Regions from separate parts of the Bacillus sp. BC08 genome, predicted to be linked through region 2. Evidence: riboswitches for the same ligand, from Rfam matches in the RefSeq annotation. Region 2 holds a riboswitch; the other holds the start of a gene.
The links. A riboswitch is a leader RNA that binds a small molecule or an ion and turns the genes downstream of it on or off. The one in region 2 is predicted to bind cyclic di-AMP.

Region 1 (12,536 bases), on a different contig from region 2:
GATCAATCTTACGAAAACTGAATATGATATTTTGTACTTAATGGCAGCTGCAAAGAATCGTGTGTTCACTATTGAAGAAATATATGAAAGCGTTTGGAAAGAAAGAGCCTATGAAAGTAATAATACAGTAATGGTTCATATCGCAAGATTAAGAAATAAAATTGAAGAGAATCCAAAAGAACCGAAGTTTATTCAAAATGTTTGGGGAGTCGGATATAAAATTGAAGATTAAATCATTACAAGGTATTAGAGCTAAGTTTTTTATCGCATTCATATGTAGCATCTTATTAGCAACTGTAAGTATAATAACGTTTCAAATATTAATTGGAAATATATATGGTCAAGTTACCGAATTAGAGAAAAAATATTCATTTTTATATGTAATAGCTTTTTTAATTTTTACTACAATATATTTTGCATTCATGACAAAAACAATGATGAAAAGGTTATCTGAAATAAATAAGAACTTGAAAGAAATAAGTAATGGTAATTTGGAAATACATATACCTATTTCGAAAAATGACGAGATTGGTGAATTAGCAACGAATGTTAATAGGATGGCTAAAAGTTTAAAAGAGTCTATCGAAAATGAAAAAAAAACGCAGGAAACGAAAAATGAAATGATTAGCAATATTTCTCATGACTTACGAACACCTGTAACATCTCTAATCGGTTATGCGGACCTGTTAGGAAATCAGCTTCATTCAAATAGAGAAGAATGTGAACAGTATGTAAGTATATTAAAGCGAAAAAGTTATGAATTAAAAAATCAAGTAGATGATTTATTAGAATATTGTCAAATAAATTATAGGGAGATTGAATTACATAAAAGTGTAGTAAATATGAAAGCGTTCATTGAACAAATCATGATTGATTTTGTACCACAACTAGATGATGCTGATATGAGCTTTTGTATTAATGGTGATAAGGAGTTACATGTGGAAATGGATGTAGCGCTTATGGTGAGGCTGTTCGAAAATGTAATTAGTAATAGTATTATGTACGGGAAAGACGGAAAACAGATTTTGATTCGAATTTCTAAAAGAGACATGAATGTTGAAATAGAAATTAAAAATTTTGGACAATGCATTCCGAAAGAGAACCTTCCTTATGTTTTTGAGAAGTTTTATCGTGGCGAAAAATCACGTAGCTCTTATACAGGTGGAAAAGGAATGGGACTTGCAATTGCGAGAAGTATAGCAGAGCTCCATAAAGGGGATATCACTGTGTGCAGTAATGAGAAAGAAACTGTTTTTACCATCGTTTTACCGCATTATAAAGAATTGTAAGAAAATCGTAAGTATTTCTTTTATATGTCGTAATTTTCACTTCGTATTATGTAGAACAAAGATATGAGGGTGGGGGGTACAACATGTGGAAGAGATATGTATTAGTAATTTTAGTAGCGTTTTTAATTATAAGTTGGAGTGTAGTTTATTTAGCCCATGGTGTTATATCAGTCATTGTTTGGTGGGGGTTACAAGCCTTTAGCTTAGTATCAATCTTTATTTTGATAGGTTCAGTATTACTATTTTTGTGGAAAGGCATTTTCAGAAAGCGAATAGATAGAACACTACTCTTCATCGTTCTTTTCTCTATAATTGGAGCCTGGCCTTTAGGATGGTTTGCTAACATAGGGGGACTTGCTTACCCAGCAGATGTACAATCTATGAGTCCTAAAGCAGTCGTTCGCTTTCCTCTGAATGAACGAGCATTAGTGGGCTGGGGCGGTGATCGATTAGAAACGAACTATCATGCTATAAAACCAAATGAACGATGGGCATATGATATTCTTATTCCGCCTGCTGAAGTGAAAAGTAGTAATTTAGGGGATTATGGAATATATGGAGCGAAAGTAATGGCACCAGCTTCTGGAACAGTTGTATCTATCAATAATGATGAAAAAGATGTAGTTCCAGGATCGGATGATTTTCAGTCAATGGCGGGGAATCATATTTATTTACGACTAGATGAATCAGGGACATTTTTGATTCTTGCCCATTTAAAACAAGGATCAATTAAAGTGAGGGAAGGACAACATGTAAATGAAGGAGATGTTCTTGCCCAAGTCGGTAACTCTGGAAGTTCAAGTGAGCCGCATTTACATATTCATCATCAAAGGCAGGATCCATCCAAGGTGAGCATGTTTTTTTCGGAAGGATTACCACTTTACTTTCGAACTGAGAAAGGTGCGATAATGCCAGAAAGAGGTACATACATAAGTGGTAATGAAAAAAGGTATTCCAGTTTTATTGGAATACCTTTTTCTATTACCCTACAAATGTTTGATACAGTAAGAAAATATTTAAAATGATAACAAGTGCAGCAATGATCCAAGCGATAAAGGTTGTTATGCGGTGATTAACGAGTGCACCCATAATTTTTTTATTGCTTGTAAACATAATAAGTGGTACTAATGCAAAAGCAATACCGAATGATAAGACGACTTGGCTCATGACTAGAGCGTAAGTTGGATTTACACCTAAAGCGATAATAACTAAAGGTGGAATCATTGTAATAAAGCGGCGTAAGTATAAAGGAATATGCATTCGAATAAAACCTTGCATAATAATATCACCTGACATTGTACCGACAGAAGAGCTAGATAGTCCTGCTGATAAGAGCCCAATTCCAAATAAAGCAGCTGATACTGGACCGACTAAAGTACTGAACTGATTAAAAGCAACATCAAGATCTTCAACATGCAAGCCATTTTTAAAGAATAATGCAGCAGCAACAATTAACATACTCGCATTAATTGCTCCAGCGATAACCATTGCAATAATGATATCAATAAATTCGAAACGGAAAATCTTTTTCTTTTGTTCTTCAGTTGTTCCAACCACGCGGCGTTGTGTCAATGCAGAATGTAAATAGATTGCATGTGGCATAACTGTTGCGCCTAATATCCCTGCTGCAAGTAATATACTGTCTACACCTTGGAATTTCGGAATCAATAGTCCTGAAAGAAGGGGACTTAATTCGGGTTTTGCATAAAAAACTTGGATCCCAAATGCTATTACTACAATAAAAATCATCCCTGTAATAATAGCTTCTAGTGGGCGAAATCCTCTGCGTTGAAACTCAAGAATAATAAATGATCCGACTGCTGTAATTAAAGCAGCTGGTAACATAGGAATTCCAAATAATAAATACAATCCGAGTGCTGCCCCGATAAATTCAGCTAAATCTGTAGCCATAATAACGAGTTCACCTTGTATCCATAAGCCGATAGACACAGGTTTTGGAAAGTGCTCGCGAGCTATTTCCGGTAAATTATTTCCTGTAGCAATTCCTAATTTAGCTGATAAAGTTTGAATTAATACCGCCATTAAGTTAGAAGCGAATATAACCCATAATAGTAAATATCCATATTGAGAACCAGCTGCGATATTTGTAGCAAAGTTACCAGGGTCAATATAAGCTACGGATGCGATAAAAGCGGGTCCTAAAAACGGTAACAGTCGTTTCCAGCCTTTCGTTTCGCCACTTAAAGCTAAGTGTGCGGATTGAACAGTTGTGCTTTGAGAAGGGACTTGTTCATCTTTTGATATATCTTTATTCATAGTAGTTTTCCCCTTTGAAATGTTAACTTGATGAAATTATTGTAAGTATTCTTATTGTTTATTTCAATACATTTAGATGTATTAGATGATATTTTTATTTGAACATAAATGTTTCCTTAGTGCAAATTATATGCCTTGCTGCAATGGATGGTGTCGTGTAATAAAAAATTGGGAGTTTATGGTGTGATGACGTGGGGAAACATAATGAATTAAAGGGCTATTTTTGAAATTTATGTGAACAAAAAGCCGATAACCCAGCATATTAATTGATGGAATTGCATTTGTATGATATATAATATATTGGGATTACAACATAACCACAGGGTTTTGGTGTGTAATCTTGTTTTTTATTTTTGTTAACTGATAGAAAATAGTATAAAGAGAAGAAAATGGATTCATTTTCTTATTATATATGTTTTGATATGAACGTTAACTTATACATGATTTTAAAAATTAGATAGGTGGTAGAAACACATTGGCAACTACAAAACCATATAGAGTATTACTATATTACATGTACACAACAATTGAAAATCCAGAAGAATTCGCGGCAGAGCATTTAGCATTTTGTAATTCACTTGAATTAAAAGGTAGAATTCTTGTAGCAAAAGAAGGAATTAACGGAACTTGTTCTGGTACTGTAGAGCAAACTGAGAAATACATGGAAGCAATGAACAACGATCCACGTTTTGACGGTATCGTATTTAAAATAGATGAAGAAGAAGGGCATGCATTCAAGAAAATGCACGTACGTCCTCGTCCCGAGTTAGTGACACTTCGTTTAGAAGACGACATTAATCCAAAAGAAATTACTGGTAAGTATTTAGAGCCAAAAGATTTTTATGAAGCAATGAAACAAGAAGATACAGTTATCATTGATGCACGAAATGATTATGAATTCGATTTAGGACACTTTAAAGGTGCGATTAAACCTGATATTGAATCATTCCGTGAATTACCAGATTGGATTAGAGAAAACAAAGAAACACTTGAAGGTAAAAAGATTTTAACGTATTGCACAGGCGGAATTCGTTGTGAGAAGTTTTCTGGTTGGTTAGTTCGTGAAGGTTATGAGGATGTGAGTCAGCTTCACGGTGGTATTGTAACGTACGGAAAAGACCCAGAAGTACAAGGTGAGCTTTGGGATGGACAATGCTATGTGTTTGATGAGCGTATCGCTGTACCAGTAAACCAAAAAGAACATGTTATTGTTGGTAAAGACCACTTTTCAGGAGAACCTTGTGAGCGCTATGTAAACTGTTCAAATCCAGAGTGTAATAAGAAGATTTTATGTTCTGAAGAAAACGAAGCGAAACATTTACGTGCATGTTCTCATGAATGTCGTGTAAGCCCACGTAACCGCTACGTAATACAACATGAATTAACGGAAGAGCAAGTAGCTGCTGCATTAGAGAAAATCGAAGCAGGGAAGTAAGCTGAATTAGTGTAATAAAAAAGTACTCCAGGTTTTAGATTGGAGTACTTTTTTTATTATGTAGTTTTTCTTTTGTCAGTAATTCGATATATTGTAAAAATCGCTCATGAAAATTTCATTTACTGAATCCTGCCACGTATTTGTAATTTGAAAATAACCTTCTTTACTTCTTATCATCTTTCTCTTTTACAGCAGAAAGTACAGTTTGTTTTACCCATGCTTTTCTTCGTTTATGTTGTTGACTCCATTGGTATAAACTTTGCGTACCTAAAATAAGTGAAATGACGATACCGCTAATTGCTATTAAAAGTGCGAAAAATTCCAGTGGTGACGATATTTTGTTTGAATCAGTGTTTCTTAAAAGATCAATCATAGTAAACCCTAACATTTGGCCTACTACAGAGTAGAGCGTTAAAATTAATAGTAAAAGGCTATCTTTTTTAGAAGCGACATTTTCTTGATATTTAAATAAACTATCAAGATTTTGTTTTGCATTTGAGTATAGTACTTCAATGTTAAATAGATTTCTTAAGCGGAAGAAAATATCTTCACTCTGTGATTGGGATACTAGCTCTAAAGAAAAGTAATTCGCTGTAAATGAATTGATTGAATAAATTAATTTCTCTATTTCATTTGTATCTTGCTCAATATTTAACTCAGCATAAGCATTTGCCATTTTTAATAAAACAACTTTATGAAATAAATTCAATAATAAGGCGTAATAAAACTCCCCGTACATTTGACTAGCAAGTTTAGAGAATTCGTGTTCACCTTCGTTTGTTATACATGTGAAAATATGTTCTTCCATAATAAAGTAGCGATTAGGAGCCCATCTTTGATAAGAATGTTTTATTAAATAATCTTGAATATAAGGAACATTATTTGCACTAATATAAGGCTTACCATCGTCTGTTAATCCGGAAAGACTGGAAGCTCGGTATACATCAACTACATGAAGGTCCGACTCTTTGTTTATAGATAATAAAGTTTGTACATACATTCGTTGATCTTCAAAGAATGGGAATGTTTGAAAGTAAGAGCTCCGCAATCTCTTTTTCTCAAAGAAGTCTGTTAAGCCATGAAATAAATCGCCGAATATGAGCTTCTCTACTTGTGAATATTGTTTGCCATTACATTCGATACAGATAGTTTCATTTGTACCATTTTTAGTTTCAAGTACACGGAAGCGGGCGGCAAATTCAATTGCTTCTGATAATGTCATGTTTGGAGCGGTTTCTACTTCTGTCCGAATTGTTAAGAATCCAAGCTCATAAGGACAAAGTGTTACGTCAATAGAATGAATCTTGAATGGAACGGAAATCAAATTTGTTGTTAAATGTCCAGCTAAGTTAAGGTCTTTAGAATAGCGCTGCAATCCTTTTTGATGTGCTGAGTGAGGAAAGAGTATTTTATTTGTAAATGAAAGATAGTAAGCTTCCATATTTTGATGTGAAACTTGAAACTTTCCGTAGTATGTATTTTCATTTTCAAGATGATCAAGTCGAAAAGGGTGAAAATCATTTTTCTGTAAGAAAGGGAACATATTTTGTTCATATCCAGTTTTAAAAGAAAACGGGAATATAAATTGAAATATGGCTGTTGTTACATCTTTTTCCTCGATTGTTTGTATTACCTCCATTAACATTGTTTCCTTTCCATATATGCTATAAAAACAACATGCCCAAATTCATTTGAAAATAACCACTGTTTTATATTTGATTGAGTATGAAAATTCAGCTTATTTAGTAGGGGACATGTATAATGTTATGTATACGAAATGTTATAAAATTGTATTTTGAAAAGGGGGATGTTGTATGCGTATTTTAGTATTAGGAGCTGGAGGCGTTGGAGGTTTTTTTGGAGGGCGCTTAGTAGAAAAGGGAGAGGATGTTACGTTTCTTGTTCGTAGTAAACGGAAAAAACAATTGGAGGAAAGAGGACTTGTAATTAGAAGCATAAACGGAGATTTTTCCTTCCAACCGAAATTAATAACGAAGGAAAATCGAACTGCTCCATTTGATGTCATTTTATTTTCAACAAAAGCGTATCACTTAAACGAGGCAATGCAAGATTTGAAGCCGTTTGTAGGTGAAAATACGGTCATCATTCCATTGTTAAATGGTATTGCCCATGTATCACTATTACAAAAGGAGTTCGGCGAAGAAAAAGTAATTGGCGGTTTATGCTTTATTGAGACGACGCTCAACGATCAAGGAGAAATAGTACAAACGAGTGCTGCCAACAGACTTGTATTTGGAGAAATGAAGTCTCAAGATTCAGAGAGAATACAGCATATTTCTAAAGCATTTGCAGGTACGAAATCTAGTTTTGTATTAAGTGAAAATATTACACAAGATATGTGGCATAAATATTTATTCATTACTGTAATGTCGGGTGTGACGACATTGATGCGTGCACCGATAGGGCCGATTCGCGGTAGCGAAGGTGGTCGCGATTTTATCCAAAACTTATTTGAAGAATGTGTGCAAATTATGAAATATATAGGGGCACCAGTTAAGGAAGACATTGTCCAGGAACATATGAAAACAATTGATAAAATTTCGTACGATATGAAGTCATCGATGCAGCGGGATATGGAAAAAGGTGCGTCTATTGAAGGGTAACTAACTGTTACGATTTATTTAACCAATTATAACCAAAGTTAATTAAATATATCAGTAAGCCCTGCTAGTCAAGTGATTGGCTAGTAGTGAGGGGTAACTGCGGGCAATCCCTAAAGCTGATTGAACTACAACGTGGCTAGAAATGGCGAGCGTGAATGTCGCGAAAGCAGAAAAAATCAATCAGATGGTGCAAGGTTAAATCCTAAACACTAGAACAATGGGTCTTCCGCCTCGAATCATCTAAGTCAAAATGGATAAGATGAACGTTCAACGACTATCTCGTATAACTGACGAGAGTACACCACAAGCCTACGGTGGTGGAAAAATCCTCTATCTCTAAAGAGATAAACATATAGTCTGCGCTCATGTGAAAACATGAGAAGTTCATAAGAGAACTGGCTAAGGAATTGCGCCCTTAGTTGAACAAGATAAATTTTATTAAATCTATCAAACTTCATTGAAAATACCGAACGTACGTGCTATGTTAGGTTCAATGAGGTGAGAATAATCATGAAATTTTCACGAGTTAGTCAAGTATCAGAATTAACAGGTTTGCATCCGAGTAGTCTAAGGAGAATGCTGGTGGAACACGCTACGATTCAGAAGAACAAATCTTTCATTAAAGGAGTTACATTCTGATGATATTAGCGAAGAAAGTCAGACTGATTCCAACGCCTGAACAAGAACAAGTGCTTAGAAACCATGCTGGTGCTGCAAGATTCGCTTATAACTATTGTAAAAGAATGAGTGATAGATACTATAAGCTATTTGGAAAATCTGTTTCACAGTTAGCTTTACAGAAACGATTTACAAAGATCAAGAAGCGAAAGAGATATGAGTGGTTAAATGGCATCAACGCACAAGTTCCTAAACAGGCTTCAAAAGATTTTGATAAGGCGAGAAAACATTCGTTCAAAAAGTACAAAAATGGTTATCAAACTTCTTATAAATCCAAAAAAGATGTAATCCAAGGATTTTATGCCAATTATGAAAGACTGGTTATAGGAAAGAAAGTAGTTCATATTCAGTCTATTGGAGAAGTGAAAACAAGCCAGCAACTACCAAGAAACAAAAAACCATCCAATCCAAGAGTTACCTTTGATGGTCGTCACTGGTGGATGAGTGTAGGATTCCAAGAAGACTTTGAATTACAAGAACTAACCGATGAGTCGATTGGTGTGGATGTTGGTTTAAAAGAGCTGTTTGTAGCTTCTAATGGTATGAAAGAACGAAATATAAACAAAGATGCCAAGGTTAAAAAACTTTTGAAAAGGAAAAAGTCAGCGCAAAGAGATATGTCTAGGAGATTTAAAAAAGGTGTAAAAATTCAATCTGCCGGATATGAAAAAGCGAAAACTGAGCACCTGCGGTTATCTAGGAAAATTACGAATATCCGAAATAACCATATCCATCAAGCAACAGCTAAATTGGTGAAAACCAAACCAATGAGAATTGTTGTGGAAGACTTATTTATCTCAAACCTGTTAAAAAACAAAAAACTATCGAAAGCATTTTCATTTCAAAAATTAAACTTCTTCTTTCAATGTTTGTCATACAAGTGCGAGAAGTATGGCATTGCGTATGTAAAAGCTGATAAATGGTTCGCCTCAAGCAAGATTTGCTCATGTTGCGGAGTTAAATACGACCATTCAGTTCAACCAGAAGGACAGTGGAGTTTAAAAATACGTGAGTGGTGTTGTGCTTCATGCAATAGCCATCACGATAGGGATGTAAATGCGTCGATAAATTTATCAAGATGGGTAAAATGAATACTTGATAATAGGAGGTAACGATACTGCCTCGTGTGGAGTGTTATACCCCTCGTCCCTTTGGGGCTGCGAGAACACGATGAAGCACTAACTCGTGTAAATTTGATTGAATTGTATAGATTTAGTTAAGTTTATCGTATCGGAAGCATTTACAAGGATACTTACTAGATCCAGCAGAACAATTTTCTATAGAAGCACCATTATTGGGAGCGGTATATCAAAATTTGAAAGTGTATGAAGAACTGCTCCTTAACAAATCAGCAATAGAATTGGATGTATGAAAAAATAAAAAAGAAAGCAATATATAAGTGTATTGCTTTCTTTTTTTATGACAACTTATTTATTTCTTTTTGTTCTATCTGTCAAATTTATTTCCTGTTCACGTTTACCGTATAATTGATTAATTTCATTTGCTAACGCATCTAAATAGGAATCGGAAAAAATAGGCTTCTTTTCTTTAGACATGTGGGTCTCCTTTATCGATTTTTTAGTATTCATTATGTATATTTACCGGCGGATTATGCGCAATCATTTAAATTTTTTCTTTTTAAAAATTTTTGTTTACATTTTGAAAATAAAGGAGTATTATAATCCACAGTTTCAATTTTCTAAATCGCTGAAACCGCATGGTGCGGGGGACCCGTTCTTATGGATTAGTTCTTAATCCAATGGGGTGAATCCTTGAAAAAGGTAGGGCTACTCATAGGCCCGAATCCGACAGCTAACCTCGTAAGCGTTATATTGAGAAGGAAGGTGGAGCTTGTGCGACAAAAAAAATAATGTCTACAAGTCTATTTCGCTATGGCTTGTAGACATTTTTTGTTTTCTGAAGAAATAGTTTGCTGGCTGTAACAAGCAGCATCGTTCGTACAAAATTATTGGAGAGTGGACAGCAGTGGTTTCATCTATTAAAAGATTTTTAATTGGAAGACCGTTAAAATCAACTGAGCTAGGAGAGCAAAAGCTTAATAAAACGAAGGCGTTAGCTATTTTATCTTCTGATGCATTGTCATCGGTTGCATACGGACCAGAGCAAATTTTAATTGCTTTAGCAGGTCTTGGAGCGATTGCTTATTGGTATTCTATTCCGATAGCTGTTGGGGTATTAGTGTTATTGACAGCCCTTATTTTATCTTATCGTCAAATTATTTTTGCTTATCCGCATGGCGGGGGAGCGTATGTTGTATCAAAAGAAAATTTAGGGATGAATCCAGGGTTAATAGCTGGAGGATCTTTATTAGTCGATTATATTTTAACTGTTGCGGTAAGTGTTTCAGCAGGTACAGACGCGCTCACATCAGCTTTTCCTAGCTTACATGCACATAATGTAATCATTGCGATTATATTTGTTATATTGATTACTATTTTAAATTTAAGAGGGGTAACAGAATCAGCTTCCGTTTTAGCATATCCAGTTTATTTATTTGTTCTAGCACTATTTATATTAATTGGGGTAGGGATTTATAATATTTTAACTGGTCACGTGTCACCGACTTTACACACGCCGATTGGAACACCAGTTGCAGGAATTAGTTTGTTCTTACTGCTACGAGCATTCGCATCGGGTAGTTCGGCTTTAACAGGTGTTGAGGCGATCTCTAACGCAATTCCAAACTTTAAAGATCCTGCACCTAACAATGCTGCGAAAACATTGCTTGCAATGGGTGCATTACTCGCAGTTTTATTTTCTGGAATTGTTTTCTTAGCTTATTATTACGGAATTACTCCAAGTAAAGAAGTAACAGTTGTTTCACAAATTGCTGAACAAACTTTTGGGCGTAATTTCATGTATTATTTCATACAAGGTACAACTGCTTTAATATTAATTCTTGCTGCTAACACAGGGTATTCTGCATTTCCATTATTAGCAGTTAACCTTGCAAAAGACAAATTCATACCGAGAATGTTTACGATTAGAGGAGATCGCCTAGGTTACTCAAACGGTATTATTATACTTGGAATTGCTTCGATTATTTTAATTGTAGCTTTCCAAGGCCAAACAGAACATTTAATTCCGTTATATGCAGTAGGTGTATTTATTCCGTTTACCCTTTCTCAAACTGGTATGGTATTAAAATGGCTTCGTGAAAAACCTGAAGGATGGATTTTACGATTATCGATTAATTTGATTGGTGCAGTTATTAGTTTTATCGTAATGAGTATGTTCTTTTTAACTAAATTCGCACAAGTATGGTCGATTCTTATTTTCTTACCTGTTATAATCTTCTTGTTCCACCGAATTAAGAAGCATTATGATGCGGTAGGAGACCAACTAAGTTTAAAAACTTGTGAGCCACTTGTTCCGATTAAGGGAAATGTAATTGTCGTTCCGGTAGCTGGTATGACTCATGTAGTAGAAAATTCATTGAATTATGCTAAGGCTCTTTCTGCAGATCAAGTTATCGCTGTATATGTTGCTTTTGACAGAGAAGAGGAAAAGAAATTCGAAGAGAAATGGAAGAAGTGGCAACCTGAAGTAAGACTTGTTACATTACATTCGCATTATAGAAGTATTATTCAGCCGCTCACAAAGTTTATTGATACAGTGCAATATAAAGCGAGTGAATCAAATTACCGAGTTACAGTCGTTATACCACAGTTCATTCCGAAAAAAGGTTGGCATAACATTCTTCATAACCAATCTAGTTTACTTATTCGTGCGTATTTACTTTATAAAAGAAATGTTGTTATTACGACAGTGCCATATCATTTAAAAAAGTAAGAAGATTTTTTAAGGATAGCTTCATGAAAGTGAAGCTATCCTTTTTGTGTATACGCTATGCATAATTGCATATGAGCCTAAAAGATATATTTATATAATTTTTACGTCTGTGAATAAGTAGAGATTTTTGTTGTGATATATGGATATTTCAATTGGAATAGTGAAGCGGATTATATTTTGAAATAAGGACAGGAAAGCTTGAAAATAAAGGGAGTGAAAATACTTCTTTACGTTATATAAATAGCTGTGTTTAAATGACCTTACAGTACAAAACTTACATGAAAACAAAACAGAATTTCATATTGACGTACGTTTTTTAGTTTATAATGAATAATATTTTCATGTAATATATTCACTGTGTGAATATGGAAATGGCTATAAAATAGAAATTTTATACAATATTATTCATACTAATCACAT
Region 2 (12,536 bases):
GTTTTACGTGAAAAAACAGGTATCGATATTGGGTATGAAGAGAAAGGCATTTATCGTATTGCCCAAAATGAAGAGGAGAAGGAAAGAATTCTTCACATTATGGATTGGCAGCAGAAAACAGGTGAAGATTCTTACTTTCTAACGGGAGATCGTTTACGAGAGAAAGAACCATTTCTTTCTGAGTCAATTATAGGTGCTGTATATTATCCGAAAGATGGTCATGTTATTGCACCGGAGCTTACGAAAGCATTCGCACATTCTGCATCATTTTCGGGTGCTGATATATATGAACAGACAGAAGTATTCGATATTCGTATTGAAAATAATAAAGTGACTGGGATTGTGACGAGCGAAGGGATTATCACATGTGAGAAGGTTGTTATTGCGGGTGGTTCATGGAGTACGAAGTTACTGCGTCATTTTCACCGTGAATGGGGTACATATCCAGTTAAAGGAGAAGTAGTAGCGGTAAAAAGTAGAAAACCACTTATAAAGGCGCCTATTTTTCAAGAAAGATTTTACATTGCACCAAAGCGCGGCGGACGTTACGTAATTGGAGCGACGATGAAGCCTCATACGTTTAATAAAACTGTGCAGCCAGAAAGTATTACTTCTATATTAGAGCGCGCATATACAATATTGCCAGCTTTAAAAGAAGCAGAGTGGGAAAGCACATGGGCAGGATTAAGACCACAATCGAATCACGAAGCTCCTTATATGGGAGAGCATGAAGAAATAAAAGGTTTATATGCTTGTACTGGGCATTATCGAAACGGTATTTTATTAAGTCCTGTTTCTGGTCAGTATATGGCGGATTTAATAGAAGGAAAGCAGGAGAATCACTTGCTAGATTCATTGCTTTCTAAAACAGTTTAGAAAGGGGCTGGAAGTTTGAATTTGAAAATTAATGGTAATCAAATTGAAGTGCCAGAGAGTGTAAAAACAGTAGCTGAGCTACTTACACATTTAGAGTTAGAAAACAGAATTGTTGTAGTAGAGCGTAATAAAGATATTTTACAAAAAGATGATCATGCAGATACATCTGTTTTTGATGGAGACCAAATTGAGATTGTAACTTTCGTAGGAGGCGGTTGATTATGTTAAACATTGGACCATTTTCATTTCATTCTAGACTTTTATTAGGAACAGGAAAATTCCCTGATTTTGATGTGCAGCAAAAGGCAATTGATGTATCTGAGGCGGAGGTTTTAACGTTCGCAGTACGTCGTATGGATATATTTGATGCAAAGCAGCCTAATTTATTAGAGAAACTTGATGTAAAAAAATATAAGTTATTACCGAATACAGCTGGAGCAAAAAATGCCGAAGAAGCGGTTCGTATTGCAAAATTAGCAAAAGCTTCGGGGCTTTGCGACATGATTAAAGTAGAAGTTATTGGTGATGATAAAACGTTATTACCTGATCCAGTAGAAACGTTAAAGGCATCTGAAATGTTACTAGAAGAAGGGTTTATCGTTCTTCCGTATACATCTGATGATGTTGTATTAGCACGTAAATTACAAGAACTGGGTGTGCATGCAATTATGCCAGGAGCATCACCAATCGGTTCAGGGCTTGGTATTGTAAATCCGTTAAATTTAAGCTTCATTATCGAACAAGCGACAGTACCAGTTATCGTTGATGCTGGTATCGGTAGCCCAGCTGATGCGGCGTTTGCGATGGAATTAGGAGCGGATGGTGTGTTATTAAATACTGCTGTGTCGGGAGCAAAAGATCCAATTAAGATGGCATATGCAATGAAATTAGGTATCGAGGCAGGGCGCATTGGCTTTGAAGCGGGTCGTATTGCACGTAAACGTTGTGCGACAGCAAGTAGTCCTTTAGAAGGAATGAGCGTAGTTGAATAATCGATATTCTCGCCAAGAATTATTTTTTCCAATTGGAGAAGAAGGACAACGAAAGATAAGAGAAAAGCATGTGCTCATTATCGGTGCAGGTGCATTAGGTAGTGCAAATGCGGAGATGTTTGTAAGAGCTGGTGTTGGCACAGTAACGATTGTTGACCGGGATTATGTCGATTGGAGTAATTTACAAAGGCAGCAATTGTATGCAGAGAGTGATGTAGAAAATAACCTTCCGAAGGCTGTAGCGGCAAAAAAACGTCTAGAAGAGATCAATCGTGAAGTAAGGATAGAAGCTCTCGTTCAAGACGTAACAGCTGAAGAATTAGAAGAACTCGTTACAAACGTTAATGTAATTATTGATGCAACTGATAATTTCGAAACACGTTTTATCGTAAATGATATAGCGCAAAAATATTCTATTCCATGGATTTACGGAGCATGTGTAGGGAGTTACGGCCTTTCTTACACAATTCTTCCAAGTAAAACGCCATGTTTATCTTGTTTATTACAATCGATTCCGCTTGGCGGAGCGACATGTGATACAGCGGGCATTATATCTCCTGCTGTATCTCTCGTCGTTTCTCATCAAGTAACGGAAGCTATGAAACTGTTGGTGGAAGATTATGAATCGCTTCGAGATGGACTTGTGTCGTTTGATGTATGGAAGAATGAATATTCATGTATGAATGTGCAAAAGCTTCGTAAGCATAATTGTCCTTCGTGTGGAGAGAATGCGATATACCCGTATTTAAATAAAGAAAACACATCGAAAACAGCAGTTTTATGCGGGAGAAATACAGTTCAAATTAGACCACCTCATAAAGAAGAAATGGATTTTGAACGATACAAAGAATTGCTGAATGATCGTGTAAATGATTTAAATGTAAATCCATATTTATTATCATTTTCTGTGGAAGAAAAGAGATTAGTTGCTTTTAAAGATGGACGTGTACTTGTACATGGAACGAAAGATATAAGCGAAGCAAAAACAATTTATCATCGCTATTTTGGATAGAAAAGGATGAGTGGAATGAAAGTAAATAAAGCTTTAACAATTGCAGGATCTGATAGTGGCGGCGGTGCCGGCATTCAAGCAGATTTAAAAACATTCCAAGAACTTGGTGTGTATGGGATGACGGCTATTACGGCAATTACTGCTCAAAATACGCTTGGCGTTCAAGGGGTATATCCAGTTCCGTTAGAAGGGATTACGGAACAGTTGAATTCAATTGGTACAGATTTAACACCTGATGCTGTGAAACTAGGAATGTTATTTAGCGGTGAAATAATTCAAATTGTAGCAGAACATATTAATAAATTTGGCTGGAATAATATTGTACTAGACCCTGTTATGATTGCTAAGGGTGGTGCATCATTATTACAACAAGAAGCAGTACAAGCATTAAAAGAATATTTATTACCAGTAGCAACAGTTGTAACACCGAATGTTCCTGAGGCAGAAGTGTTAACTGGGATGGAGATTCATAATGTTGAAGATAGTAAGGAAGCTGCGAAAGTACTGCATGAATTAGGTGCGAAATACGTGCTTATGAAAGGCGGACATGCAGAATATCAAGGTAATGAAGTAATTGATTTACTCTTTGATGGAGAAACGTTTATCGAATTTAGAAGTGAACGAATTCCTTCAAAGCAAACGCACGGAAGCGGGTGCACATTTGCTTCAGCGGTTACAGCAGGACTTGCGAAAGGCTACTCCATTGAAGAGGCAGTTCAAGAAGCAAAACGATTTATTAGTATAGCAATTGAAGAGCCGTTGAATATTGGAAGCGGTCATGGACCGACGAATCATTTTGCATATAAGATGAATAATACACGTGTATAAAGACATGAGAAGCCAGTTTGTTAACTGGCTTTTTTTCTGTTTACTTTTTCCAAATACAGGAGTAATATATCAGCCAGAATACATTTTTTGTAATACGCTGAGTCCAAATATAAGGAGCGGAGGAACCAATTTGTGCAGTGTCACTAGGGGTGAATCTTTCAATTTTGAAAGTAGGGCTACTCTCAAAGTCCGAATCCGACAGCTAACTTCGTAAGCGTCTTGAGAGAGGACGGTGCCATGATGGATACATCACTTCATCGATCTGATTAGTATAGGGGAATATCAATCTATGTTTGATTTCTTTTATGCTAAGGAGGATGAGGTACATGGAACTAACACTTATTTGTGTTGGAGAAGAAAGCAAGGTAAATAGTTTAAGAGATTTAGTAGCATTTCAACATGAGTTAATCATTTTTACAGCAAATGAAGAAATAGCGGATGAAGTTAGGGATTGTGGATTTGATTGGACGTATAGTTGTAGTAAGGAGCAGGATTTTACTAGTATTTGTGAGTGTATTAAAAAGGTGATTTTACTAGGTGATGAGCTTCCAATCGTTAGCTTCTTTACAGAACACATTCGCTTTTCTTTTCAAGCGCCTATTACTGTTGTTACAAGGAATAAACGATATCCAGCGAGGCTCTATGAAATAATAGGAGCTACATTTGTCGTGTTTACGAATTGTGATAATATTTCTTTTTTATTTTTTGAATAGGGCGGGGGAAATGAAGATGAAAGTGTTGTTAGTAGGAGATATAGCGAATCGTTGGGCGGTATCGGTAGAGCGAGTTCAAGAATTGGTGGTGCTTGACCCTATTTTTCCAAGGCCCTATATTATATTGCCATCGAAAGACGCTTTATACTTAAAAACAGATGTTATCGAATATGAGCAGCTACATGCAGAATTGTCACAAGTTTATATTCGTGGGAGAAATTTAGGTGCTTTTTTACGAGGGGAATAAATAGTGAATGAAAAAAGAGCGAATGCGAAGTGCAACAAGCTATGCACTTCATGTCATTCGCTCTTTTTATTTCGTATTTAAAAGATCATTTCTGTGAAAAAGAAAGAAAAGACGAGAAAATAGATGAGAGGATATTAATAATACTTAATGTAAGCGTTTAAATAGATAGATATTTTCTTATTTTCAGTAATTTTCCTCTTTACAAGTGAAATATAGAGGAGTATATTTACTCTCATAAATCATTCATGAAATTTCCAAAAAAACCTAAAATCGCTGAGTTCCAGAAATGGAGCGGGGGAACCAATTTTGTGCATCGTCACTTGGGGTGAATCTTTCAGTTTTGAAAGTAGGGCTACTCTTTAGGCCCGAATCCGACAGCTAACCTCGTAAGCGTTTAGAGAGGAGGTTTACTTTGTGTTGTTCATTTCGAACACTAAGTAGAGCTTAGTGTTCTTTTTTTGATTAATTGATGGTAAATTTTTACAAAAGGAGAGGGTATCTATGCTAGATGTTGTAATGATCGGGATTTTTGTTGTGTTAGTTGCATCGATGGCAAGTCTTGCAAGTTGGTCAGATAAAGTTGTGAAAGAAGGGAAGCAATCATGACGATTGCCTTATCGGTTATTGTTGGAGCAATTACGGTGTACTTAGTGTATGCATTATTAAATCCGGAAAAGTTTTAATTAGGGGGAGTCATTCATTATGATCTGGGTCGCAGTTGTTATTACAATGCTGTTGTTTATTCTTGTGGCAAAGCCAACGGGAATTTATTTAGAGAAAGCCTTTCAAGGGAGTAAAAAGCTAGATAAAGTATTCGGGCCTTTTGAAAAACTTATTTTTAAAATTACGGGTGTAAAAGAATACAATCAAACGTGGAAACAGTACGCGTTGTCATTAGTTTTATTAAATGGATTTATGATTGTTGTCGTATATTTCATTTTCAGACTACAAGGAGTATTGCCATTAAATCCAGCACACATTGAAGGAATGGAGCCTACGCTCGCCTTTAATACAGCAATTAGTTTTATGGCTGATACAAACTTACAGCATTATAGCGGTGAAAATGGTTTATCTTATTTAGCACAATTAATCGGAATTACATTTTTAATGTTTGCAGCACCGGCAACGACGTTAGCACTCGTTATGGCATTTATAAGAGGGCTCGCTGGAAAAGAGCTCGGTAACTTTTTCGTTGATTTTACGAGAGCTTTAACGAGAGTATTTCTTCCTATCGCATTTATTGCGGCACTAGTCTTTGTCGCACTTGGTGTACCACAAACGTTAGACGGTGCCGTTACCGCACAAACGATTGATGGCGCGAAACAAAGTATTTTACGTGGGCCTGTTGCATCATTCGTGTCCATTAAGGAACTTGGAAATAACGGTGGTGGGTTTTTCGGAGCAAACTCTACGCACCCTTTTGAAAATCCAGGGCAAATGAGTAATATTTTGCAAATGATGCTTATGATGCTACTGCCAACAGCACTTCCATTTACGTACGGACGAATGGTAGGCAATAAAAAGCAAGGACGTATCCTTTTCGTATCATTGTTCATGGTCTTTTTACTAGGATTTATAACGATTACGACATCTGAATTACATGGGAATCCAGCGTTAAATGGAATGGGTATTGAACATGTACAAGGAAGTACAGAAGGAAAAGAGGTACGATTTGGAACGGTATTTTCTTCACTATACGCAACAGTAACGACAGCTGCTGAAACGGGAGCCGTTAATACGATGCACGATACGTTAACACCAATTGGCGGGTTAGTACCACTTGTAAATATGATGTTAAATACAGTATACGGCGGCGTTGGAGCTGGCTTTGTGAACATTATTATGTATGCGATTATCGCAGTCTTTATATCTGGATTGATGGTTGGACGGACGCCGGAGTTTTTAGGTAAGAAAATTGAAGGTAAAGAAATGAAATTAATTGCGGTAACAATACTATTTCATCCACTGCTTATTTTAGGATTTTCAGCATTAGCTCTTTCAACAAGTTTAGGAACGGATGCCATTTCTCATTCCGGTTTCCACGGTTTAACGCAAGTGGTATATGAATATACATCGTCAGCTGCGAATAACGGATCTGGATTTGAAGGGTTAGCGGATAATACACCATTTTGGAATATTACAACTGGTTTAGTTATGTTTTTAGGCCGCTATTTCAGTTTAATTACGATGCTAGCTGTTGCAGCTTCATTGAAAGAAAAGACGGTAGTACCAGAAACAGTCGGGACATTCCGTACGGATAATAGTTTATTTGGTGGTATTTTTATCGGAACGATTGTAATTGTCGGTGCGTTAACATTTTTCCCGATGTTAGTACTTGGCCCAATTGCAGAATTTCTTACATTGAAGTAATGGAGGGTAAATGATGAGACCGGTAGTAGTAAAAGAAAAAAGAGTAAATGAGTCACAAATACATGCTGTAGAAGATGAAGTTAGACAAGCAAAAACGATGGATCGTGATATTGTGAAACACGCAATGAAGCAATCCTTTGCGAAATTGAACCCGAAAGTCATGATAAAGAATCCAATTATGTTTGTTGTAGAAATTGGATTTATCATTACGTTCATTTTATCTTTTCTTCCAAGTCATTCTAGCAGTGTACCAGGATGGTTTAATATAACAGTTTCTCTCATTCTCTTATTTACAGTTTTATTTGCTAACTTTGCAGAAGCGTTAGCGGAAGGACGGGGGAAAGCGCAAGCCGATTCTTTAAAACAATCGAAGAAAGATGTGTTTGCAAATGTTGTAAAAGAAAATGGAGATATTGTTCAAGTTTCAGCAACTGATCTGAGAAAAGGTGATGTTGTTATTGTAAAACAAGGAGAAATGATTCCAAGTGATGGGGAAGTTATAAAAGGATTAGCGTCTGTTGATGAATCTGCGATTACAGGTGAATCCGCTCCTGTTATAAAAGAAGCGGGCGGTGATTTTTGTTCCGTAACAGGTGGTACGATGGTCGTCAGTGATGAAATTACGATTGTCATTACGAGTAATCCAGGTGAATCCTTTATTGATAAAATGATTTCGTTAGTAGAAGGGGCTGCTCGTCAAAAAACGCCGAATGAAATTGCTTTAAATACAGTATTAACGAGCTTAACTCTTATTTTCTTAATAGTAGTTGTGACGTTACCAATCTTTACGAACTATTTAGGATTTCAAATTGATACAGCTGTACTTGTTGCGTTGTTAGTTTGTTTAATTCCAACGACAATTGGTGGGTTATTATCAGCGATTGGTATTGCTGGAATGGACCGCGTGACAAAGTTTAATGTGTTAGCAATGTCGGGTAAAGCAGTAGAAGCTGCGGGTGATATTAATACAATCATTTTAGATAAAACAGGTACGATTACTTTCGGGAACCGGATGGCACATACACTACTTCCTGTAGGGAATGAAACGATTGAGCAAGTAGGAAAATGGGCTGCGATTAGTTCAGTCTTAGATGAAACACCAGAAGGCCGATCTGTTATCGAATATGTAAAAACGAAAGCTCTATTATATGATAGAGCACTTGCAGAACAAGGTGAATTTGTTCCATTTAAAGCAGAAACGAGAATGAGTGGTGTCGATTTACAGGATGGAACGAAAGTGAGAAAAGGTGCTGTCGGTGCCGTTATTGAATGGGTTAGGTCACAAGGCGGAACGATTCCGAAAGATGTAAATCAAAAAGCAGATTTCATTTCAAAAGAGGGCGGAACACCCCTTGTCGTTGCAGTGGATAGTCGTATTTACGGTTTAATTTATTTAAAGGATACAGTCAAACCAGGTATGCGTGAACGTTTTGAACAATTGCGCCAAATGGGGATTAAAACAGTTATGTGTACGGGTGATAACCCATTAACAGCAGCAACCATTGCAAAAGAAGCAGGGGTAGATGAATTCGTTGCCGAGTGTAAACCAGAAGATAAAATTGCGGTTATTAAAGCAGAGCAAGATAAAGGGAAACTTGTAGCGATGACAGGTGATGGTACAAATGATGCTCCGGCACTAGCGCAAGCTGACGTTGGATTAGCGATGAATAGTGGGACGACAGCTGCGAAAGAAGCAGCAAATATGATTGATTTAGATTCGAACCCGACAAAAATTATTGAGGTTGTAGGAATCGGTAAGCAATTGTTAATGACGCGTGGTGCGTTAACGACGTTTAGTATTGCGAATGATATCGCGAAATATTTCGCTATCATTCCAGCGATGTTTACACTTGCGATTCCGCAAATGGAAGCATTAAACATTATGAAATTAACATCACCACTGTCAGCAATTTTATCAGCATTAATATTTAATGCAGTTATTATTCCGTTACTTATTCCATTGGCGATGAAAGGTATCGCATATAAACCGATGAGTTCGAATGCACTACTGGGCCGAAACCTACTTATTTATGGGCTTGGTGGAGTGATTGTACCGTTCATTGGAATTAAAGTAATTGATATAATTGTCGGCTTGTTTATATAAGGAAGAGGGGAAAGAGATGGCGAAGAAACAAAGTATACTATCACCAATCATCCGTATTACTTTTACATTTTTAGTGTTGTGCGGCCTTGTATACCCGCTTGTTGTTACTGGTATTGCACAAGCAGTGATGAAGGATAATGCGGATGGAAGTCTAATATATAATGATAAAGATGAAGTGATTGGTTCTAAATTAATTGGTCAAAATTTCACGGATCCACGTTATTTTCATGGGCGTGTTTCTAGTATTGAATATAAAGCAGAAGCATCAGGGTCTAATAACTATGCACCGTCTAATCCAGATTTAGAGAAACGAGTAGAGAAAAGTATTGAGGAGTGGAAGAAACAAAACCCCACTGTTCCAGTTACAGAAGTACCGATTGATTTAGTGACGAATTCAGGTTCAGGGCTTGATCCTGATATTAGTCCGAATGCAGCTTCTGTACAGGTAGAGCGTATCTCAAAAATAACGAAAATTCCGAAAGAAACGTTAGATCAATTGATTAAAGATCAAACGGAAGGTGCGGCACTTGGCTTATTTGGAGAGAACCGCGTAAACGTTTTAAAGTTAAATTTAGAATTACAGAAACTACTGAAATAGTAACAGTGCTACCTCAATCTAACGGATTGAGGTAGCGTTGTTTCGAAAGAAAGGTTGTGAGTGTTTTGTATGCGGATGACTATAAACCAACTTTTCAAAGGCGAACACCAGAAGAGTATTTAGAATATATTCGTCAGCAAAACCGCGGGAAGTTAAAGCTATATGTAGGAGCGGCTCCAGGAGTAGGAAAAAGTTATAAAATGCTCTTTGATGCCAGAGAGATGAAAAAGGATGGTACGGATATTGTAATTGGTTTAATTGAAACGCACGGGAGAAAAGAGACGGAAGACGCAATTGCTGATTTAGAAAAAGTTCCTTTAAAAGAAATAGAGTATAAAGGGAAAGTATTTTATGAACTCGATGTGGAAGGAATTATAAAACGTGCACCGCAAGTCGTTGTTGTGGATGAACTCGCGCATAGTAATATTCCTGGATCTAAAAATAAGAAACGTTATATGGATGTACAGGAATTGCTAGATGCCGGTATATCCGTCTTATCAGCATTTAATATTCAACATTTAGAAAGCGTTCATGATATTGTAGCTCAAATTACGAATGTCAAAGTGCGAGAACGTATTCCAGATTTCATTTTACAAAAAGCAAATGAAATTCAGCTTGTTGATGCAACGCCCGAGGTATTAAGGAAGAGATTAATAGACGGGAAGATATATAAAGAAGAAAAAATAGAGCAAAGCTTACAAAATTTCTTCACGCTTAATAATTTAGGGGCACTAAGAGAATTATCACTTCGGGAAGTTGCCGATGATATGGACGAGAAAATTAGTCAAACCGTTATAGAACCGATTGGCGTGAAAGAAAAAATTCTCGTTTGTGTACAATACAGTTCAACAGCAGAGAAGTTAATAAGACGGGGATGGCGCATGGCGGATCGGTTAAACGCTGAATTGTATGTATTAAATGTTGAAAGAGAAAATATAGAGTCTCTTGCAGCAGGGAAAAAGCAAACGATTGAAGAGTGGAAGTTGCTAACGAATCAATTTGATGCGAGTTTTGTTTTAGAAGAGGCAAAAGGAAGAAAGCCAGCGGATGTTATTATTGAAGTTGCGAAAAGACTACAAGTAACGCAAATTCTACTCGGACAATCGGCAAGAACACGTTGGGAAGAAATACGAAAAGGTTCAATTGTAAATGAAATTATGAGGCAAACGAAGTATATTGATATTCATATCGTTGCAGATCAAAGAGTTTAGAATAGAGACCATCTATAGGTCTCTATTTTGCTTTTTGTACAGCCTGAAAACGTAGTATTTTCATTGCGCATAAAATGATAAATAGAAATGTAATTGCACCTAGGAAGAAAATCCAAAAGTAATTTTGATTAAATACAAGAAATCCACCTACAAGTGGCCCTGTGCCCATACCGAGATAGCGAATAAAGTTGTACATACCGATAGCAGTTGCGCGTTCTTGTACGAATTCTTCCGTTAATAAAGTAGTGTGAGTTGGCATAGAAAGTCCCATACTAAAACCGTATAAAGATGTAACGATAATGATGAATGAGATATTGATGCTATATGTGAAAGAGAATAAAGTGACACATATAGTATTGAAGAAACTAGTGATGAATAAAGCTTGCTTTGTTGTGAGGCGTTTTTGCAAAAGCTTGTAGCAATAACTTCCTAACATAATAGAAAGGGACATCGGTACAAATATAAGACCAATTTTACTTGCAGTTAAGTGAAATGAATTTGTTAAAATGCTTGGTAAAAAAACGAGGAAGCAAAAGTAAATACAAAATTGAATGAAGCCAATAAGAGTAATAGAAAATCCAGTTTTATTTTTTAAGATAAACCAATAACTCTTTTTTGCTTGCGGTTGCTTACTTACAGTTGGTTTTGTTTCTGGAAGTAGTGAAATATTTATAATTAATAAGAGAATGCCAAGTGTAGATAAAAATAAAAATACGTATAAATGGCCATTTATACTGCCGAGATAACCACCTATAAGAGGACCAATTGCAGGTGCGAGAGCAAGTAACATTTGATACAGGCTCATCGCTTCTCCGCGTTCTTTTCCTTTAAATAAATCACCAATAATCGTTGCTGCAACTACAGGGATAGCGGCTATTCCTATAGCTTGAACAGCCCTGAAAAATAGAAATAAATAAACGTTCGCCGAAAAAGCACATCCGATTGAACCAATTGTACTAATGATTAAACTAGGGATAAGGACATATTTTCTCCCCTTTGTATCAATTAAAGGTCCGTATATGAGCTGCATAATTGCAAGAACGAATGTGAATAGTGAAACTGTTAAATTTACTAGATAAAGAGAAGTGTGAAAAGAAGCTTGAATCATAGGCAAGATAGGTGTGTAAATATTTTGAGCGAAGGAACCGAGTAAGGCACTCATACAGACGACATATAAAATGAAATGTAGTTTGTTTTTTTTCATTATGTTAACCTCCTTGTTATTTAGTTTCCTTGGAAACTAAATTTATTTTAACATGATTTTCTCACTTGTAAATATGAAAAAATGATTTTAAAATGGTATATAGTTAAATTGTTTCTTTGGAAACCTAGGGGGCGAACGGATTGGAACGTACAATGAAACAAGTGGAAATACTTTCGGACATTCGTACACTTTTGCATAAAAAAGAAGAACATTCGAAAGGGCAAAATGAGAAGTTTCTTCGTGAAACAGGTATAAGTGGTATGTCTTTATCTGAATTACATGTTATCGAGTGTATTGGAAAAAATACTCTGATGAATGTGACTGCTATTACGACAGAAATGGGAATGACGAAGGGCGCAATCTCTAAAATTTGTACAAAGT

Region 1: another riboswitch for cyclic di-AMP. It lies ahead of ACXVYO_RS25515 (APC family permease); the one in region 2 lies ahead of ACXVYO_RS17770 (hypothetical protein).

The regions. Positions count from the first base shown of each region.
Region 1 covers NZ_JBTGPA010000037.1:355,763-368,298, forward strand. Annotated here, with positions in the region: gene ACXVYO_RS25460 (response regulator transcription factor) at 1-232, shown strand, start outside; gene ACXVYO_RS25465 (sensor histidine kinase) at 222-1,289, shown strand; gene ACXVYO_RS25470 (M23 family metallopeptidase) at 1,373-2,314, shown strand; gene ACXVYO_RS25475 (Nramp family divalent metal transporter) at 2,271-3,566, opposite strand; gene trhO (oxygen-dependent tRNA uridine(34) hydroxylase TrhO) at 4,042-5,001, shown strand; gene ACXVYO_RS25485 (hypothetical protein) at 5,165-6,640, opposite strand; partial or broken gene ACXVYO_RS25490 (ketopantoate reductase family protein) at 6,816-7,622, shown strand; gene ACXVYO_RS25495 (hypothetical protein) at 8,136-8,264, shown strand; gene ACXVYO_RS25500 (RNA-guided endonuclease InsQ/TnpB family protein) at 8,264-9,394, shown strand; partial or broken gene ACXVYO_RS25505 (oxidoreductase) at 9,541-9,675, shown strand; gene ACXVYO_RS25510 (hypothetical protein) at 9,731-9,859, opposite strand; cyclic di-AMP (ydaO/yuaA leader) riboswitch at 9,999-10,145, shown strand; gene ACXVYO_RS25515 (APC family permease) at 10,290-12,116, shown strand.
Region 2 covers NZ_JBTGPA010000034.1:319,206-331,741, reverse strand. Annotated here, with positions in the region: gene thiO (glycine oxidase ThiO) at 1-876, shown strand, start outside; gene thiS (sulfur carrier protein ThiS) at 892-1,095, shown strand; gene thiG (thiazole synthase) at 1,098-1,868, shown strand; gene ACXVYO_RS17780 (thiazole biosynthesis adenylyltransferase ThiF) at 1,861-2,880, shown strand; gene thiD (bifunctional hydroxymethylpyrimidine kinase/phosphomethylpyrimidine kinase) at 2,887-3,708, shown strand; cyclic di-AMP (ydaO/yuaA leader) riboswitch at 3,794-3,941, shown strand; gene ACXVYO_RS17770 (hypothetical protein) at 4,035-4,421, shown strand; gene ACXVYO_RS17765 (hypothetical protein) at 4,438-4,668, shown strand; cyclic di-AMP (ydaO/yuaA leader) riboswitch at 4,930-5,075, shown strand; gene ACXVYO_RS17760 (SipW-dependent-type signal peptide-containing protein) at 5,170-5,274, shown strand; gene kdpF (K(+)-transporting ATPase subunit F) at 5,271-5,351, shown strand; gene kdpA (potassium-transporting ATPase subunit KdpA) at 5,371-7,038, shown strand; gene kdpB (potassium-transporting ATPase subunit KdpB) at 7,052-9,142, shown strand; gene kdpC (K(+)-transporting ATPase subunit C) at 9,159-9,740, shown strand; gene kdpDN (KdpD-like non-kinase potassium sensor) at 9,797-10,951, shown strand; gene ACXVYO_RS17730 (MFS transporter) at 10,974-12,155, opposite strand; gene ACXVYO_RS17725 (MarR family transcriptional regulator) at 12,308-12,536, shown strand, end outside.